Regions from separate parts of the Candidatus Clostridium eludens genome, predicted to be linked through region 3. Evidence: riboswitches for the same ligand, from Rfam matches in the RefSeq annotation. Region 3 holds a riboswitch; each other region holds the start of a gene.
The links. A riboswitch is a leader RNA that binds a small molecule or an ion and turns the genes downstream of it on or off. The one in region 3 is predicted to bind S-adenosylmethionine.
Positions count from the first base shown of each region.

Region 1: another riboswitch for S-adenosylmethionine. It lies ahead of ACJDU8_RS02595 (ABC transporter permease); the one in region 3 lies ahead of metK (methionine adenosyltransferase).
Region 2: another riboswitch for S-adenosylmethionine. It lies ahead of nifH (nitrogenase iron protein); the one in region 3 lies ahead of metK (methionine adenosyltransferase).

Region 1 covers NZ_JBJHZX010000003.1:13,734-17,004, forward strand. The annotation lists tRNA gene ACJDU8_RS02585 (tRNA-Leu) at 37-123, shown strand; gene ACJDU8_RS02590 (LysR family transcriptional regulator) at 271-1,140, opposite strand; SAM riboswitch class I at 1,513-1,620, shown strand; gene ACJDU8_RS02595 (ABC transporter permease) at 1,795-2,589, shown strand; gene ACJDU8_RS02600 (ABC transporter ATP-binding protein) at 2,607-3,271, shown strand, end outside.
Region 2 covers NZ_JBJHZX010000021.1:50,606-53,876, reverse strand. The annotation lists gene ACJDU8_RS14470 (nitrogenase component 1) at 1-868, opposite strand, end outside; gene nifH (nitrogenase iron protein) at 971-1,789, opposite strand; SAM riboswitch class I at 2,055-2,158, opposite strand; gene ACJDU8_RS14460 (AAA family ATPase) at 2,370-3,271, shown strand, end outside.
Region 3 covers NZ_JBJHZX010000007.1:118,583-121,853, forward strand. The annotation lists gene ACJDU8_RS06785 (radical SAM protein) at 1-590, opposite strand, end outside; gene metK (methionine adenosyltransferase) at 619-1,815, opposite strand; SAM riboswitch class I at 2,116-2,224, opposite strand; gene ACJDU8_RS06795 (pyridoxamine 5'-phosphate oxidase family protein) at 2,400-2,855, opposite strand; gene ACJDU8_RS06800 (MFS transporter) at 2,935-3,271, opposite strand, start outside.

The DNA of each region.
Region 1 (3,271 bases), on a different contig from region 3:
ATTTAAAAAATATGTTATAATAACTAAGTACTTTGTGCGGATATGGCGGAATTGGCAGACGCGCTAGGTTCAGGTCCTAGTGAGGGCAACTTCATGCAGGTTCAAGTCCTGTTATCCGCACCAAAACCTGACAATATAAAAAATTTATAGAATGTTTATAGAAAAATAATTCAGCATTAGAATGTTTAATTAAAAGGTCAAATTCTAATGCTTTTTTATTTGGGAAAATTATTTGAAATGTTCAATTTAGTAAGATACCTTCTTCATAGGTCAATTTCCTTTAAAAGTTTTTAGAAAATCTTTAGCTACGTCAGATAAATATCTATTTCTAATCCATACTACAGCAGGACGTGCTTTTAGAGAAAGTTCATTTATATCAATGTATTTTAAATTTAGACCAGGGATGAGTTCTGAGGCGGATTCTGGAACTATTCCTATACCAATTCCAGTATTAGCCCAAAGGAGCACTGCACGTGCATCTTCACTTTCGCAAAGTATTCTTGGTTCAAATCCAATTTGCTGGCACGAGGAAATTAACATATCTTTAAACTTATGATCAACTATTAAGGGCTTGTTTATTAAATCATTCAAACTAATCTTATCTTTGAAATTTGTAAAAAATACATCCTGATTTACTGCTGCTACCATTGATTCACTTGATAGTAATAATGATTCGAATTTTTCAGAATCAAAAGGAGTAAATACCAAGCCTATTTCTATAGTGCCTATATCAAGCAGTTTTAAAATTTGAGAAGTATTGCTCTCTCGTATTTTAAAATTTATATGTGGATATTTATCATGAAAGTGATTGAGTTTTTTTAATAAGATTGTAGTGCCAGAAGATGGCACAGTTCCCAAAGAAAGTAAGCCTTTAAATCCCTCTTTTAAATTATTTAATTCTTCTTTTGTATTTTTGACCAGATCTAAAATTTGTTTGGAGCGATATTGAAGTATTCTGCCTGCATCAGTTATTTGTATTTTTCTTGTATTTCTTTCTATTAGTTTTAATCCAAGTTCATCTTCAAGTAATTTTAGTTGTTGGCTAAGTGGCGGTTGTGCGATATGAAGCTGTTCTGCAGCTTTAGTTATGCTGCCATTTTCTACTATAGCTAAAAAGTATCTAAGTTGTCTAATATCCATAGAAATGTTCACCTCTATCTGCTATTTATATCTTATTTGTATTAATTCAATACCTTTTAAGTATTTGAAATATGTTTTTTTGTCTGATATAATGATACATGAAATTAAGAAATTATAAAAGTATATTTACTATGATAGAAAGAGTAAGTTAAAAAAGTCCTAAGAGAGAGATCTTTATTGAGCTGTGAGAGATCTTGGAATGAATTAACTGAAGTGCATTCTTGAGTAATTAATTCAAAAGTTGCTGCGATGGAGGTAATTATTTGCAGTAAACAGAGTGGAACCGCGGAAAATTTCTGCCTCTGTAATTAGAGGATAGAGGTTTTATTTTTTATAAATAATAAAATTTCATATTAATACTGATAAAGTATTATCTTATCATGAGAGGTAGAGGGACTGGCCCTATGAAGCCCGACAACCGGCATTTATTATGTATCGGTGTCAATTCCTGCAGAATATAATTATTCTGAGAGATAAGAAGGATAGTTAAGTTAAGACTTTTAACTTGGATTTAAGCTGTTTTTCTTATTTGAAAAACAGCTTTTTAAATTTACAATATGTATAAGTCAAATTTATGATATTGTGCAAAAAAAATAGTTTGAATATTTTTTATATTAGCAAATTTCTTTATATATTATGACGGGGTGAATAATAATGAATGTAAAATCAGAATTAAATAAAAAAATTAAATTTATTGGAAATATACTTATTGCATTAATACTCCCTGTAATAGTGATTATATTATGGCAATTACTAAGTAATAAGGGACTTGTTAAGCAGTCAGTTCTTCCATCTCCTCATACCATATTTTTGGCTTTTTTAGACATGGTGAAAAGTGGTGATTTAGCTAGAAATCTATTTATAAGTATATTAAGGGTTATAAAAGGATATCTTATAGGAGCTTCTCTGGGTGTAGTATGTGGAACATTGATTGGACTGTTTAAAATAGCCGAAAAAGCTGTTGATTTGCTTATAGGTCTTTTGAGACCAATTCCTATTGTAGCTTGGGTTCCTGTACTTATATTGTGGATGGGTATAGATGAGGCTTCTAAAATAACTGTAATAGCAATTGGAAGTTTTTGGCCCATACTTATAAATACTATTCATGGTATAAAAGGAGCAGATAAAAAATATTTAGAAGTCTCTGAGATATTAGAAAAAAATAAATTTCAGGTACTGACAAAAATAGTTTTTCCTTCGGCACTTCCATCTATTTTTACAGGATTGAGAATTGGAATCGGAAGTGCATGGATGAGTGTTATAACAGCGGAAATAATTGCTGCCACGTCTGGCATAGGATATTCAATATCCTATGCTAGGGAATTATCTCAGCCGGATGTTATGTTGGTTGGAGTTTTTTCTATAGGCGTAGTTGGATTTTTGATAGATTATTTAATAAAAAAATTTCAGTTTGTAATTATAAAATGGGATACAAATAATCAAAGTTAGAGAGGAGTAAATATTACATGAGTGCTGATGAAAGTTATGAGGCTATTAAAATAGAAAATTTGAATAAAGATTTTAAAGTTGATAATGGTTACCTCAATGTATTGGATGATATTAACCTGTCAGTTAGACAAGGAGAATTTTTAAGCATTGTAGGGGCAAGTGGGTGTGGAAAAAGTACCTTGCTTAGAACTATAGTGGGATTAGATACAAATTATAGGGGCAATATTTATTCTTACGATAAGCCTGTAAAAGGTCCAGGTATAGATAGAGGTATGGTATTTCAAGAGTCAAGACTTTTTCCATGGCTTACAGTAGAAAAAAATATAGAGTTTGGAATAAGCAAAAAATTATCTAAGAGGAAAAAAGCAGAATTAGTAAATGAACAGCTTGAACTGGTCGAACTGGACGGCTTTGCAAAATCATATCCCGAGCAGCTGTCTGGAGGAATGAAACAGAGAATAAGTATTGCAAGAGCACTTGTAAATAAACCTAAACTGCTTCTTCTTGATGAACCTTTTGGAGCATTAGATGCTATGACCCGTATTAATATGCAGCAGGAAATATTGAAAATATGGAAAAAACAAAATACTACAATGATTCTTGTAACCCATGATATAGACGAGGCGATTTATTTAGGTGATAGGGTGATTGTTTTATCCAGCAGGCCTGGAAGAATAAAAAG
Region 2 (3,271 bases), on a different contig from region 3:
CAAAATGTTCCTCAAGTGCTGTAGCCATATAAGAACCAAGTGTGTGACAAAAAGTTGCAGTAGCCACAGCTTCCGATGCTTGGGCAAGTTCATCATAGCTTGCCATATCTATCATATAATTTACTCTCAGACCAAGAGGTTTTAACATTTCTGTAAAATAATCAGTTCCCCACAAAGCTACGATGTTAATTAAATCTTTTTGCTTTTCAGGTTTACGTTTTACTATTTGACGTAAAACTCCATGCTGTGAAATATCAAATCCAGTACTCCAGTGTTTTGATCGAAATCCTTCGCAATGTAAGGGAATAACTGTCACTCCAATTTCTTTTTCCATCTCTTCTGCAACACTCTCTATATCTTCACCTATAATAGCAGTAGCACACGCCATGGAAATAAAAATTGCCTTAGGATTAAAACGTTCCTTTGCATCTCGTATTGTTTGTTTTAGTTTATCCGAAGCACCAAAAACCATATCATTTTCCAAAAGATTTGTGCTGTAAATCTGTAAATTCTGTGGTGGTTTATTTCTTCTTCCAAGTCCCATGTTAAAGGCAAGATTAAACCAAGGGTTATCTGCCGAACATCCAATTGGAGCATGCTGAATAAGTACACAGTCTGTAATATTTCCTATTTGACATTCAACAATAGCATTAGCACACATCGTCTGTTGATTCAACGGTGAATTTAATTCACACAACCGACAAGCTTTCTGTTTTCCACAACCATCATGTTTTCTTTGACTTCTCAATTCATAGTTTGATTCCTTCCACAACTCAGTTGCCGAACCATCCCAAGCAGTTATAGTTCCTAATCTCGTCTCTCGGTTTTCTACTTCCGTCAAGTTAAGATTTATTGTTTTTTTTGACATTGTATCATCCTTTCTATTCTCTATACATATGAAATCCATTATCTTATATAAGCATTTATATTACATGGTTTATCACGTAAACTTCAGCCGAACCCACGTTATTTAATCTATAAGTCCATGCTCTAAAAATATTTCTTCAAGTCTTTCCTGACTCATAGGTTTTGGAATTACAAACAATTCATTTTCTTCTATGGATTTTGCAAGAGATCTATATTCAGCAGCCTGATTCTCATCAGAATCAAACTGTATTACTGTCTGTTTGTGAATTTCAGCTTTTTGGACCACATTATCCCTTGGAACAAAGTAAATTAGCTGAGTGCCTAATTCTTTTGCAAAAGTCTCCAATAATTTCTTTTCATTGTCTACATTTCTGCTGTTGCAAATAATTCCACCTAATCTTACTCCACCTTTTTTAGCATATTTTTTTATTCCTTTTGATATATTATTTGCTGCGTAAAGTGCCATCATTTCACCACTGGCTACAATATATATTTCTTTGGCTTTTCCTTCACGGATAGGCATAGCAAAGCCTCCACACACAACATCGCCTAATACATCATAAAAAACATAGTCTAAGTCATCAGTATATGCTCCTAACCTCTCCAGCATGTTTATAGATGTAATTATTCCTCTTCCTGCACATCCTACACCTGGTTCTGGGCCGCCAGATTCAACACATCTTATTCCTTTAAAGCCCGTCTTCATTATATAATCTAATTCTACATCCTCTCCTTCTTCCCTTAAAGTATCTAAAACTGTCTTTTGTGCAAGTCCCCCTAAAAGAAGTCTAGTAGAATCAGCTTTAGGATCACAACCAACTACCATAACATTTTTCCCTATTTCAGCTAATCCTGCTGTTAAATTTTGTGTAGTTGTAGATTTACCTATTCCACCTTTTCCATAAATTGCCACTTGTCTCATATATACGTTCCTCCTCAAATTGAAAATATGATTATTAAATTTATCTCTGGCTTCTTCAGGTGTTAAAAATTCACTGGTCACCACCAGCCTAGTTTCATTTATATCCTTTCTGCATAACTTAAATATAAAAAAAGACCAAGTAAACCGAGTAAAACTCAGTTAACTTAGTCTCCAGTGCGTCTGGTCAACTAAGGTATCGAAATTAATATTATACAATAAAAAACTTCTTACAGATGAAATGTAAGAAGTTTAAATCATTCTTAATATCTCATCTTCCAGGTTACCCCGCAGGAATTAGCACCATTGAATAAATAACATTCAGGTTGCCGGGCATCATAGGGCCAGTCCCTCCGCCTCTCTTGATAAGAAATCTTATATTGAATTTTAATTGAAATAATGTACTTTTACTTATTGATAGTACTATACAATTTTTTAGTTCTTTTGTCAATAGTTAATTTTTATAACTTCAATAAGTAATATGAAAATACCCCTAAAGTACAATTTTGGCTTCTTGTAATATTATTTTTATAGTATTATTATATTAATAAAATTAGGATGATGGCAGTAGGAGGAGTTTAGTTTGAGGAAAGATATAGAAGATGTCATAGAAAATATATCCAATGTTATAATTGGCAAAGAATTAGTGGTTCTGGATATGTTAAAGGCAATTTTAGCAGAAGGCCATGTGCTTATTGAAGATATTCCTGGTGTTGGGAAGACTATGCTGGCAAAGGCTTTAAGTAAAAGCTTGGACTTAAATTTTAATAGAATCCAATTTACACCAGATATATTGCCTTCTGATATACTTGGAGTTTCTATTTATAATCCAAAAAGCTGTGAATTTGACTTTAAAAAAGGACCAATCTTTTCAAATATGATTTTGGCAGATGAAATAAACCGAACTTCACCTAAAACTCAAAGTGCATTAATTGAAGTAATGGAGGAATGTCAGGTTACTGATGGAAATAATACCTATCCATTAGAGCTGCCCTTTATAGTAATAGCTACAGAAAACCCTCTAGAATATACCGGAACTTTTCCATTACCCGAAGCAGTACTGGATAGATTTATGATTAAATTATCTTTAGGATATCCTACAAAAGATGAAGAGATAAAAATGCTTTCTACTAGAAGTAAAAATCCACTAAACGGCATAAGCTCTGTTATAACACTTAGTAAATTAAAGCAGCACCAAAGCCAGGTTACAAATGTGCATGTAAGTAAAGGAATATATAAATTTATAGTTGATATAGTCCATAAGACAAGAAATTGCACCGAATTGTTTTTGGGAGCATCACCAAGGACTTCTATTGCATTGTTAAAAATATCTCAGGCAACTGCATACATATATGAAAGAAACTATGTAATTCCAGATGATGTGAAAGAAAATATAAAGAAAGTACTTTCCCATAGAGTAATATTATCAAAAGAAGAAAAATTTAAGGGTACAGATGTTTCTACCATTATAGATAATATAATAAA
Region 3 (3,271 bases):
AAACCCCCACTTATAGTAATATGTTTTGCACCATTTTTATAAGCTTTTGCTGCCGTTTCTCCTATCTGATTAGGATACTTCCACTCTATTCCCTCCTTTTCTGCATAAGTATCTTTTGTAGCATTTATATTGCAAAATAGGCAATCTAATCCCTTATCTTTTAATGCACATTCATTACTATAGGCTACAAAAATTGTACCTTCTCTATTGTAAGTGGCTACATTTGACATATCCATACCATCGGAAGTTTTATAATCATAATATTTAGGATGGCTTAAAAATTCTATTGGAAATATCTCATTTTGATTTTCTATGAGATAGTATTTATCATTTTCATACTTAATCTCATACTTGGACTTATTATCCCATCTAAAGCCTACCTTCAATCCTCCTGGTGTACTAAATCCAGTAGGAAATTCAATTCCTACATGGGGATCATGGTCATATTCAAACAATGTATGGATTTGCTTTTGATATTTTCTATCAAAATCCAAATGTTTGAATATGGCAGGATCCACTTTTATTCCTTCAACCATAGCTGCATTTTTTATGGCCAATTCTCCATGAAGCTGTTTTTTTATATTACTCATACGAAAAAATCCTCCTACTTAATTTTATTTAAGAATAGACAATACTACTCTCTAATTCTTTTTTAATTTCATTAATCCTATCAAGTTTTTCCCAAGGCAAATCTATATCTGTTCTCCCAAAGTGTCCATAAGCAGCTGTACTTTTATATATAGGTCTTCTCAAATCAAGATCCCTTATAATTGCAGCTGGTCTTAAATCAAACAACTTATTTATTATTTCCACTATCCTGTCATCACTTATTTTTCCTGTACCAAAAGTGTCTACACTTATAGATACTGGTTTTGCCACACCTATGGCATAGGCTATTTCTATTTCTATTTTATCGGATATTCCTGCTGCCACTAAGTTCTTTGCTACCCACCTTGCAGCATAAGCCCCAGATCTGTCAACTTTGGTTGGATCTTTCCCTGAAAATGCTCCACCACCATGTCTTCCATATCCTCCATAGGTATCAACTATTATCTTTCTTCCTGTAAGTCCAGAATCAGCCTCTGGCCCCCCTTTTACAAATCTTCCTGTTGGATTTACAAGATATTTTGTATTTGAATCTATCAACTCTTCTGGTATTGTCACTTTAATAACTTCATCTATTATGTCTTTTTCAATTTGGTCATGGCTTATGTCTTTCTCATGCTGGGAAGATATAAGTATAGTATCAACTCTTATAGGTTTATCTCCTTCATACTCTACCGTAACTTGTGTTTTCCCATCAGGTCCCAAATATGGAATTATGCCTTTTTTTCTTACTTCCGCAAGCTTTCTTGAGAGCTTGTGTGCCAGTGCTATTGGAAGCGGAAGATATTCTGGCGTTTCATTTGTTGCAAATCCAAATACCATTCCCTGATCTCCAGCTCCAATTGCCTCAATATTTTCCTTTTCACCCTTTTTAGATTCTAGGGACTCATCCACCCCAAGTGCAATATCTGAAGACTGTTCGTCTATGGATGTTAACACTGCACAGCTAGCTGCATCAAATCCAAATCTTGAATTATTATATCCTATATCACTTATAGTTTTTCTCACTATCTTTGGTATATCTACATAAGCTTTAGTTGATATCTCGCCCACTAAAATCACAAGCCCAGTATTTACAACTGTCTCACAAGCCACCCTTCCATTTTTATCTTGTTCAGTAATTGCATCCAGTATTGCATCCGATATCTGATCACATATTTTATCAGGATGTCCCTCTGTAACAGATTCTGATGTGAATAATCTACTCATTTTTATCAATCTCCTTTTTTCTATATTTTATCTTTCCTTATTACCACTTTAGTAAAAAGTCTATTTGCTTTTATATCTTTTTAATTCCATATTTACTCATAGTTAAAAATTTATATGACCCATGTAATCCTTTCATCTTAACCACCCCCAACTTTTTATTCATTTTCTACTAAAAAATGTACAATAAAAGGCCAAGTATAACCATAGCCTAACGGATAAGTTAACTTGACCTCCAGTATTCTAGTCAGTCCAAATAAAAAACTCCCTGTAGAGAAACCACAAGAAGTTACATTCTTTTGCTTCTCATCTTTCAGGTTATATTACCTGCTGGAATTAGCACCATTGAATGTGAATACATTCAGGTTGCCGGGCATCATAGGGCCAGTCCCTCTGCCTCTCTTGATAAGAAATTTTATATTTAATTATTCAATTTAAATGTATTGTACAGCCTTTTAGTTGTTTTGTCAATACAAATTTAAAAAATAATTCTAATTTTCAAAATTTATATCATAATATCCATATATAACTACTGACACCCAAGTACGCTCTTAAAATCCAATTGCATTCCATGGTAATTTTTTATCTTATGGCAAAATAACTTCAATGCCACTTGCTCCCTGGCCTTTATTGAAATCCAATATTTTCAACTCTGATGGATCTACACGAAATATTATATTGTTACCTAAACCATTTTTTTTAATTCTTTCTTTGAACCTGGGATTTTTTTTAGCTATCACTTCAATAGCCTTTGTAATCTCTCCTTCACCTGTAACTTTGGCAGCTTTACCCTTTATTGTAACGTTAATAAAAGATGCTACTTCTTGATTTTCATGTTGAAAAAAAACTGAAACATTTGAATTATGTTCTATTTGTTTGACTTTTATAGTTCCTTCGCCAGTTGAGAAATAAATGCTATACCCATCTACACCAAAAGCACCTAAAGTTCTCAAAGCAGGTGCATTCTCACCATCTACCGTAGCCAATACTATATACTTTGTATTAGCTAAATATTCTTCTACAAAATTTTTATCAATTGCCATTTATACATACCTCCTATAGTATTTAATTTATATTTATATTTATATCAAATATTCTACAATTTCAAGAACAAGGAGTAATTTATTTTTCTCTCATAATTTTTGTTTTACTTGTCCTTTTGTTAGATGTAAAAAATTTGACATATATATCTCTCTTGTCAAGACTATACTGATTAAAGTATACATTTAACATAATATATACTCCACTTAAAACAAAAATAGGAATAAAGCTTAAAAATATAGCTTGTATACCAAAAGTCTCACCAATAAATCCTCCCAAAATAGGACCAAAAGCTGCACCTATACCTGTACAAGCAGCAAACAATGCAGATATCTTGCCTTTTTTACCTTCTATCTCGCCTATTTGAGAATACGTAATTAAATTAGTCATACCTAATCCAGAACCCATAATTAATGTG